Regions from separate parts of the Dyella sp. BiH032 genome, predicted to be linked through region 2. Evidence: predicted binding sites of a transcription regulator. Region 2 holds the regulator's gene; each other region holds the start of a gene.
What was found. Region 2 encodes HrcA, which represses chaperone genes, less so after heat shock. Its sites were predicted from a motif close to TTNGCACTCNNNNNNNNNGAGTGCNAA; they were not measured.
Positions count from the first base shown of each region.

Region 1 (3,271 bases), 1.6 Mb from region 2:
GTCAGGTGGGCGCCGACGTGGTGTTGACCGACGTCAGCCTGAAGGGCGAACTCACCGGTGGCGATCTGCTCGAGCGCATCCGGCGTGATTACGGCTACGGCAAAGGGCGCCTCCCTGTGCTGGTCATGACTGGGGACGAAAACCCCGCCAACCAGGCGGCTTTGCTGAAGGCGGGTGCCAACGATCTGGTCGAGAAGCCGATCGAGGAGAAGCTGTTGATCACCAAGCTCCTGTTCCAGCTGCGCGTGGCGCGGCATCTGCGCCAGCGCGACGAGGCGGCATGAGCGAAAACCGCGTCAAGCTGGAACCCTCGTGGAAGGAGCGCATCGGCGCCTATCTGGAGCGGCCGGAGATGCAGGCGCTGTCGGCTTTTCTGCGGGCTGAAAAGCAGCACGGCAAGGTCATTTATCCGCCGGGGCCCGAGATCTTCGCCGCGTTCGACCACACACCGTTCGACAAGGTGCGGGTGGTGATTCTGGGCCAGGACCCTTATCACGGGCCCGGCCAGGCGCACGGGTTGTGTTTTTCCGTGCGCCCGGGCGTTCCGCCGCCGCCGTCGCTGCAGAACATTTTCAAGGAGATCCAGCGCGATCTGGGCATCCCGCCGCCGGATCACGGTTGCCTTACCCCCTGGGCCGACCGGGGTGTGCTGCTGCTCAACGCCGTGCTGACGGTGGAACGCGGCCTGGCCGCTTCCCACCAGGGCAAGGGCTGGGAAGGTTTCACGGATGCGGCGATCGATGCGCTGAACCGCGAGCGCGAAGGGCTGGTGTTTTTGCTGTGGGGTTCCTATGCCCAGCGCAAGGGGCAGCTGATCGATGGCCACCGGCACTGCGTGCTGCGTTCGGTCCATCCTTCGCCGCTGTCGGCGCATCGCGGTTTTCTGGGCTGCGGCCATTTCTCCGCAGCCAACCGCTATCTGGAGGCCCGCGGCCATGCTCCCATCGACTGGTCGCTGCCGTCCCGCAGCGAGCTTGCCGCTTGAGCAGCGCGAGTTTGTAAGAAAGGCGCCCTGAAGGCGCCTCCTTGAGGCAACGTCGCAGATCAGGGGGCGAGTGGTGCCAGCCTCGTGGGGTGGGCGGTAGCGATTGATGTGGTGGAAAGATCCGGGCGATATTTACGGGCATCGAGCCATGATTCCCGCTGCGCAGCCGCCGTTGCCGGCTCGCCGCAATAGCTCAGGCAGAGCGAGAACTGGGTCATGCATGCGGCGATATTGGCCGAATTATTAGGGTCTTTATTGACGCAACTCAGGTAAGCCTGCTGGCAGACTGGGCAGTTCGGGCTGGCCGTCGCCGTACCGGCGGCAAGGCCCGCCGCGATCGTGGCGACGGCGAAGGTCAACAGTTTTGCGATTCGCATAAGGCACGCCTCAAGGCAGGTGAAAATGAGGGGCTATCTGACCGCGGACCCGATGACTCGCGGGTCGAAACCCGGCGCCCCCTTGCCGGGCCGGCTTATGGGAATCCTTTGCGCGCCAGGTTGTCTGTCAGTCGTCGCCGCCTTGCAATGTAGGGTAATGCTTACGCGAAGCTTGCTTTGCTCGCGTTGGTTCACGGGGTCTGGAGGCCGGAACCTCTACGTTTGCCTATCCCCAGACCTGGACAATGGGCCGACATTCCTGTACGATTCGGTTCAATAAAGGCGACTGGGAACTCCCAGGCGCTTTAGCACTCCCACAGTGGGAGTGCTAAGCTGAAATCCACCTCAGGAGGATCCATACATGTCTCAAGCTTTGGTGACCGCCAACCTGCCGGTTCCTAGCGTCGTCGGCAGTCTGGATGCCTATATCTCGGCGGTCCATCGGATCCCGGTGCTTACCCAGGAAGAGGAGCAGGCGCTGTCGCGCCGCTACAACGAGGAGAACGACCTCGCCTCGGCCAGGAAGCTGGTCATGTCGCACCTGCGCTTCGTGGTCCATGTGGCCCGCGGGTATAGCGGCTATGGGCTGCAGATGGGCGATCTCATCCAGGAAGGCAACATCGGCCTGATGAAGGCCGTGAAGCGCTTCGACCCCGATCAGGGCGTCCGCCTCGTCAGCTTCGCGGTGCACTGGATTCGCGCCGAAATGCACGAGTTCATCCTGCGTAACTGGCGCATCGTGAAGGTCGCCACCACCAAGGCCCAGCGCAAGTTGTTCTTCAACCTGCGCAAGAGCAAGAAGCGCCTGGGCTGGATGAACGCCGAAGAGGTGCGCATGGTGGCGAAGGACCTCGGCGTGCCGGAAGCGACGGTGCGCGAGATGGAGTCCCGCCTCTCCGGCCGCGACGTCGGCTTCGAGGCGCCGGCCGACGCGGACGAGGATGCCAAGCCGGCACCGGAAGCCTTCCTGGTCGATGAAGGCGCCGACCCGTACGACAACATTGCCGACGCGGACCAGGCCGACAATCAGCTGGAAACCCTGTCGGAGGCCCTGCAGAAGCTCGATGACCGCTCGCGCGACATCATCCAGCGCCGCTGGCTGAACGAGGACAAGGCGACCCTGCAGGACCTGGCCGACGAGTACGGCGTCTCCGCCGAGCGCATCCGCCAGGTCGAGGCCAATGCGATGAAGAAGATGCGCGGCCTCTTCGCCGCCTGATCCATCGAAGCGTTACCATCGTCGACGGCCCCACTTGGGGCCGTCGGTTTTTGCGCATCGAGCACTGACGTCCGGACGTCCCATTCATGCCCCGCGTGCTGGTCATCGAAGACGACGAAGTCACCGCCCGCGAGATCGTCGCGGAGCTGAGCGTGCACGGCATGACCGCCGAATGGGTCGCCGACGGCCGCGAAGGCCTGTCGCGCGCGAGCGCGCAGGCGTATGACCTGATCACGCTCGATCGCATGCTCCCCGGCATGGAGGGCATCCAGGTGGTAGAGGCGCTGCGCCGGCAGAAGATCGATACGCCGGTGCTGATGATCAGTGCGCTCAGCGAGGTGGACGATCGCGTGCGCGGCCTGCGTGCCGGTGGCGACGACTACCTCACCAAGCCCTTCGCCCCCGACGAGATGGCGGCACGCGCGGAAGTGCTGCTGCGCCGCGGCCAGCCGCCGCAGCATGACACACGGCTGCGCGTGGGCGACCTGGAGCTGGACCTGGTGCGCCACGTGGCCTTTCGCCACGGGCAGCCGCTGACCCTGCAGCCCACCGAGTACCGCCTGCTGGAGTACCTGATGCGCCATTCCGGCCAGGTGCTGACCCGCACGATGATCTTCGAGGCCGTGTGGGGCTTTCATTTCGACCCCGGCACCAACGTGATCGACGTGCATATCGGCCGGCTCAGGCGCA
Region 1 covers NZ_CP134867.1:877,814-881,084, forward strand. The annotation lists gene RKE25_RS03850 (response regulator) at 1-284, shown strand, start outside; gene ung (uracil-DNA glycosylase) at 281-985, shown strand; gene RKE25_RS03860 (hypothetical protein) at 1,045-1,362, opposite strand; gene rpoH (RNA polymerase sigma factor RpoH) at 1,724-2,581, shown strand; gene RKE25_RS03870 (response regulator transcription factor) at 2,668-3,271, shown strand, end outside.
Region 1: rpoH (RNA polymerase sigma factor RpoH) is a predicted target of HrcA. The motif match lies at 1,668-1,694, and genes of this name have one in related genera.

Region 2 (3,271 bases):
GCGGGTGAGGTGGGTGTCGACTTCCGTGTAGCGCTCCGGGTCCAGGTCCACGTCCTGGGCGTAGCGGTTCAGGCCATCGGCGGCTTCGCCGAGCTGGATGGCGGCGTTGTCCAGCAGTTCGAGCAGCGGGGCGAGGCGGTCGTCCAGTGCACCCAGCTTGTCCAGCTCGGCATGCGCGCGGGCCAGGGCGCGGTTGAGCGCCAGCTCGCTGTCGCCGTCGATCAGTTCCGCGACGCCGGCAGCGCCTTCGGCCAGGCGGCCGGCATTGGCCAGGCGCTTGTGGCTGGCTTCCAGCTCGGTCAGTTCCGCCGGGGGCAGGGCCCACTGTTCCAGTTCCGCGCTCTCGTGGCGCAGCAGCTCCAGCCGCTGTTCGCGGTCCTCGCCGCCGCTGAGCTTGCGGATGCGGGCGCCCACGTCGCGCCATTGCACGGCACTGTCACGCACCTGGTCCAACAGGGCGTCGTGGCCGGCGTAGGCATCGAGCAGGGCCATCTGGTGGGCGCGGGAGAGCAGCGCCTGGTGTTCGTGCTGGCCGTGGATCTCCACCAGCAGGGTAGCCAGCTCGCCCAGCTGGCTGGCGCTGGCCGGGCGGCCGTTGATCCAGGCGCGCGAACTGCCCTCGGCGCGGATCACGCGGCGCAGGCGGCAGCTGCCGTCTTCCTCGTCCAGTTCCTCCCGGCGCAGCCAGTCGCGGGCCTCGGGCAGGGCGGCCAGGTCGAACTCGGCGGCCAGTTCGGCGCGGTCGCTGCCGGCACGGACCATGCCGCTGTCGGCGCGGCCGCCGGCCAGCAGCATCAGGGCATCGACCAGCAGGGATTTGCCGGCGCCGGTCTCGCCGCTGACGACGGTGAGGCCCGGGCCGAAGGCGATCTCGGCTTCTTCTACAACTGCGAAATGGCGGACGTAGAGCGAGGTGAGCATGGGGTGGCGCGCTGAAAAGTCGGTGGATTGTAAAGGCAGAACCCGGCGGGCAGGAGCCATGCCGGGCGGGGCTGTGTCCGCCCTGGAAACGGCACCCGCCGGGGCGGATTTCTTGCAAACTGCCGGACCAAACCTTATTTCTTACGCGTCTCACGGATTGCCACAGCGCATGCCTCGACCCCTCGGCCACGACCTGGATGCCCGCGCGCGACGCCTGTTGCGCACGCTGATCGCGCAGTACCTGGCGGATGGCGAGCCGGTGGGCTCGCGCACGCTGTCGCGCTCGTCCGGCCTGGACGTCAGCCCCGCCACCATCCGCAACATCATGGCGGACCTGGAAGACGCGGGCCTGGTGGCTTCCCCGCATACTTCCGCCGGGCGCGTGCCCACGCCGCGCGGCCTGCGCCTGTTCGTGGACAGCCTGATCGAACTGCAGCCGCTGCCCCGCGAGGACATGGCGCGCCTGCAGCGCGAGCTGCCCGCCGGCCCGACGACCACCCGCGACCTGCTGGGCAACGTGTCCAGCCTGCTGTCGGCCATGACCCACTTCGCCGGCGTGGTCACCGTCCCGCGCCAGGCGGATTTCCCCTTGCGGCACATCGACTTCGTAGCGCTGCCCGGGTCCCGGGTGCTGGTGATCCTGGTGTTCTCGGACAACCAGGTCCAGAACCGCGTGATCCAGCTGGCCAGGTCGCTAGAGGCCGGGGAGCTGGAGCAGGCGGCCAATTACCTCAATACGCACTTCGCCGGCCTGCGGCTGGACGACATCCGCGCGCACCTGCTACGCGAGTTGCGCGAGGCCAGCAGCGAGCTGAACCGGATGCTCTCCAGCGCCGTGGAGCTGGCGGCGGCCTCGTTCGCGCCGCAGGCCGAGGGCGACGACGTGCTGGTCAGCGGCCAGACCAACCTGATGGGTTATGCGGAACTGGCCGACCTGGACCGCCTGCGCGAGCTGTTCGAGGCGTTCCAGAAGAAGAACGAGCTGCTGCAACTGATGGAGGTCTGCGCCAAGGCGCCGGGCGTGCGGCTGTTCATCGGCGAGGAATCGGGTTTTGCCGCCCTGGACGGCTGCAGCGTGGTCACGGCCACCTACGGCACCCGGGGGCGTGTTCTGGGGGCGGTCGGGGTGATCGGCCCCACCCGCATGGCCTACGAACGGGTGATCCCGGTGGTGCAGGCGACGGCCGGTGTGTTGAGCGACGCCTTGAATCGCGCCGCCACGGCCTTATAACCCGCCCGGGAGGCGGGGTTTCCCGCATATTGTTGGGGGTCGGCACGGCGTGCCGGCCATGTTTTGGTTTTGGAGCATTTCATGCAGAACAACGACCCGCAGGTGCCCAATGGGGCGCCCGAAGCCGCCGCGCCGGACGCGCAAGCCGAACTGGAGGCCTTGAAGGCCCGGGTGGCCGAGCTGGAAGCCGCCAACGTGGAGTTGCGCGACACCGTGCTCCGCGAGAAGGCGGAGATCGAGAACCAGCGCCGCCGCCTGCACCGCGACCTGGAACAGGCGCGCCGCTTCGCCAACGAGAAGTTGCTCAACGAGCTGCTGCCGGTCTACGACGGCCTGGAAATGGGCCTGTCAGTGGAGGGCGGCGACGTGGCCAGCGTGCGCGAGGGCATCGCGCTCACGCTCAAGTCGCTGCTGAAGATCGCCGAGAACAATGGCCTGGTGCAGGTCGATCCGCTGGGCCAGCCGCTCGATCCCGAGCGCCATCACGCGGTGAGCATGGTGGAGGCCCCGGGGCAGGCGCCGAACACGGTGGTCAGTGTGCTGCAGAAGGGCTACGTGTTGAACGATCGTCTGCTGCGGCCGGCGCTGGTCGCGGTCGCCAAGGATTGACAGCGCCATCCATCGGCCGGCGGCTGAACGCGCCCGTGCCGATGGCTGCAGAACCGACTACGAGGGCTCGCCGGCACGTTGAATCGCAAGGGCCGGGCCCCATTTGACAAGACAGCGCGGCCGCGGGGCCGCAACGCATTTTTCGGAGCACAGACATGGGCAAGATCATCGGCATCGACCTGGGTACGACCAACTCCTGCGTCGCCATCATGGATGGCGGCAGTACCAAGGTGATCGAGAACGCGGAAGGCGATCGCACCACCCCGTCGATCGTTGCGTTCACCAAGGACGGCGAAGTGCTGGTGGGCGCGCCGGCCAAGCGCCAGAGCGTGACCAATCCCAAGAACACCTTCTACGCGGTGAAGCGCCTGATCGGCCGCAAGTTCACCGACGCCGAGGTCCAGAAGGACCTGCACATCGTGCCGTATGGCATCGTCGCGCACGACAACGGCGACGCGTGGGTCGCCACCGCCGACGGCAAGAAGATGGCGCCGCAGGAGATCTCCGCGA
Region 2 covers NZ_CP134867.1:2,448,605-2,451,875, forward strand. The annotation lists gene recN (DNA repair protein RecN) at 1-921, opposite strand, end outside; gene hrcA (heat-inducible transcriptional repressor HrcA) at 1,091-2,152, shown strand; gene grpE (nucleotide exchange factor GrpE) at 2,234-2,761, shown strand; gene dnaK (molecular chaperone DnaK) at 2,917-3,271, shown strand, end outside.

Region 3 (3,271 bases), 2.3 Mb from region 2:
GGTCGCCGAAGCCCGGCGCCTTCACGGCGGCAACCTTCACGATGCCGCGGATGGTGTTGACCACCAGGGTCGCCAGCGCCTCGCCTTCCACTTCCTCGGCGACGATCAGCAGCGGCTTGCCAGCCTTCGCCACGCCCTCGAGCACCGGCAGCAGCTCGCGCACGTTGGAGATCTTCTTGTCGTACAGCAGGATGAAGGGGTCATCCAGCTCGACCTGCTGCGACTGCTGGTTGTTGATGAAGTACGGCGACAGGTAGCCGCGGTCGAACTGCATGCCCTCGACCACGTCCAGCTCGTTCTCCAGGCCCGAGCCTTCCTCGACCGTGATCACGCCTTCCTTGCCGACCTTCTTCATGGCGGTGGCGATGATCTCGCCGATGGCCGAGTCGGAGTTGGCGGAGATGGTGCCGACCTGGGCGATCGCCTTGTCGTCGGCGGTCGGGTTGGAGAGCTTCTTGAGCTCTTCCACGGCGGCAACCACGGCCTGGTCGATACCGCGCTTGAGGTCCATCGGGTTCATGCCGGCGGCGACGGCCTTGAGGCCTTCCTGGATGAACGCCTGGGCCAGCACGGTTGCGGTGGTGGTGCCGTCACCGGCCACGTCGGAGGTCTTGGAAGCGGCTTCCTTGACGATCTGCGCGCCGATGTTCTCGTACTTGTCGGCCAGCTCGATTTCCTTGGCCACGGACACGCCGTCCTTGGTCACGGTCGGAGCGCCGAAGCTCTTCTCGAGCACGACGTTGCGGCCCTTCGGGCCGAGGGTGACCTTGACCGCGTTGGCCAGGGTGTTCACGCCCTTGAGCATGCGGGCGCGGACGTCTTCGCTGAAACGGACTTCTTTAGCTGCCATGTGTTTATTCCTTCAAATGCGTAAGTGGAGAAGAGTTGCGGGAGAGGCTGATCAGCCTTCGATCACCGCGACGATGTCGTCTTCCTTCAGGAAGACCAGCTCTTCGCCGTCGATCTTGATTTCCTGGCCGGCGTACTTGCCGAACAGGACCACGTCGCCTTCCTTCACCGACATCGGACGGACCTTGCCGTCTTCCAGGATGCGGCCGGCACCGGCGGCGATGACCTTGCCGCGGGTCGGCTTCTCGGTGGCGCTGTCGGGAATGACGATGCCGCCAGCGGAAACGCGCTCTTCCTCCAGGCGCTTGACGATGACGCGATCGTGCAGCGGACGCAGTTTGCTCATGGTTGGGCTCCAGCTTGGGTTTGTTGGACGAAAAGATGAAACGGAAAATGTGGTCCCCGGAACGGCGCCTGGCGGCGCTGTTAGCACTCCCGGAAGGTGAGTGCCAATTCTAGCGACGCAGGAATCCCCCGCAAGGGCCTTCGCCCCGAGGCTGGAAGGGCTAATGGGGAAGGCGCGGCGGGCTTTCAAGGGCAGCGCCGGCAAGTTCCGCCGGCCGGCACGCCACGCTAGGCTGCGGGGCCATGACCGACCCCGTCCTGCTCTGCTACTGCACTTGCCCCGATGCGGCCAGCGCCGCGCGGCTGGCCGAAACCCTGGTGGGAGAACGGCTTGCGGCCTGCGTGAACCGCCTGCCGGGGGTGGCCTCGACCTACCGCTGGCAAGGCGAGGTCACCACCGACAGCGAGGAATTGCTCCTCATCAAGACCACGGCCTCCCGCTTCGAAGCGCTCAAGGCGCGCCTGCTGGTTCTGCATCCCTACGAACTGCCGGAACTGATCGCCATCCCGGTGGAACACGGCCACTCTGCCTACCTGGACTGGGTGCGCGCCGGCGTCGCGGAAGGCTGATCCGGCACGCTCAGCCGCGCCCCCGGCTTGGCGACGAACACCACCAGGAACGTCGCCGGCTCGGTGGCGCTCACGTTCGCGGTGCCCAGATGGTGCGCCCCGGCCGGCTCGAACCAGCTTTCGCCGGGGCCATATTCCTTCGCGGGCTCGCCTTCGACCTGGCTGCGCACCCGCCCGGACAACATGTAGACATAGGCGTCGGCCTCATGGTGGTGCGGCCTCGACTGCTGGCCCGGCGCGAAGGTCACGGTCAGCGCCGTGAGCAGGCGCCCCGGTGCCTGCGTCAGCGGGGCGGACAGCAAGGAATGTTCCTCGGCGGCCTGCGATGCCGGTGTGGCGATGCCGAGCGCGAGGGCGAAAAGTGCGAGTGCGCATGTCTTCATGGTTGACTCCGGCGTGGATGATCAGCGCGCCGACAAAGCCCGCATCGCCTGTTCGAGCTTCGGGCCGGCCTCCTCGACGCGACTGGCGATGCGACCCTGCGCATCGATCAGCAGCACGGTAGGCACGTGCGTCACGCGGAAGCGACGGAACAGCGCGCCGGAATCGTCCAGCGTCAGCGGCATGCCGATGCGGTGCTCGTCGCGGTACTTGGCCAGTTCTTCGCGATTGGCCCACAGGCCCGAAGCCACCCCGATCCAACGCACCTTGGCGCCGGACGACGCCAGGGCACCGACTTTTTCGCGCATCGCGCGGCAGCTCTGCGCCAGGCCCGGCCGACTGGTGGCCAGATAGCTCTCGCACCACGGCGACAGGAACACCAGCGCCGTCGGGCGGCCGGCCTGCGGCAGCGAGAGATGCGTGCCATCCAGCATGGCGGCCTCGAAAGCGGGCACGCGGTCGCCGACGTCGTAGTGCGCCTCTTCTTTCGCGCCGGTCGCGGTGGCCCCGACCTGGCCCGGCGTGGTGCGGGCCGCCAGCAGCGCGGCGTCCAGCGCTGCATTCGCTTCGTGCCCGATGTAGAGAACGCGCCCATCGCGCCCGATCACCACATGCTGCGGCGTCACGCGCAGATGGAAAGCCTCGCCCAGGGAACCGTCATCGAACACCAGCGGCATCTTCAGGCCCAGCTCCTCGCGGTACTTGCGGACGTCCTCGATGGTTTCGTCGAAGCCGACACTGACCGCGATCACGGCCAGGTCCGGGCCGGCCTCGGCGAACGTCTTCTCCAGATGCGGCATCTGCTCGCGGCACGGCACGCACCAGGTGGCCCAGAACTTGATGTAGACGGCCTGCTTGCCGTAAAGCGCGCCCAGATCGATGGTCTGGCCATCGATGGTCTTCAGCGTGACGCGCGGCGCAGGCTTGCCGATCAAGCTCTTGCCGGCGGCTTCTGCGCGCTGCTGGCCGGATTCGGCCCAGGCCGGGCTCAGCGACAGGACGAACAGCAGGCAACACCAGAGAACATAACGAGACATGGACGTGGCTCCGTGGGGGAGAGCGCATGCTCGCGCCGCCGTGGTCCCGCTGTAAGGACCACTTTCCGGCAAAGTTGATGGACCAATCT
Region 3 covers NZ_CP134867.1:4,784,486-4,787,756, forward strand. The annotation lists gene groL (chaperonin GroEL) at 1-850, opposite strand, end outside; gene groES (co-chaperone GroES) at 902-1,195, opposite strand; gene cutA (divalent-cation tolerance protein CutA) at 1,438-1,764, shown strand; gene RKE25_RS21145 (cupin domain-containing protein) at 1,725-2,147, opposite strand; gene RKE25_RS21150 (TlpA disulfide reductase family protein) at 2,169-3,182, opposite strand.
Region 3: groES (co-chaperone GroES) is a predicted target of HrcA. The motif match lies at 1,276-1,302, and genes of this name have one in related genera.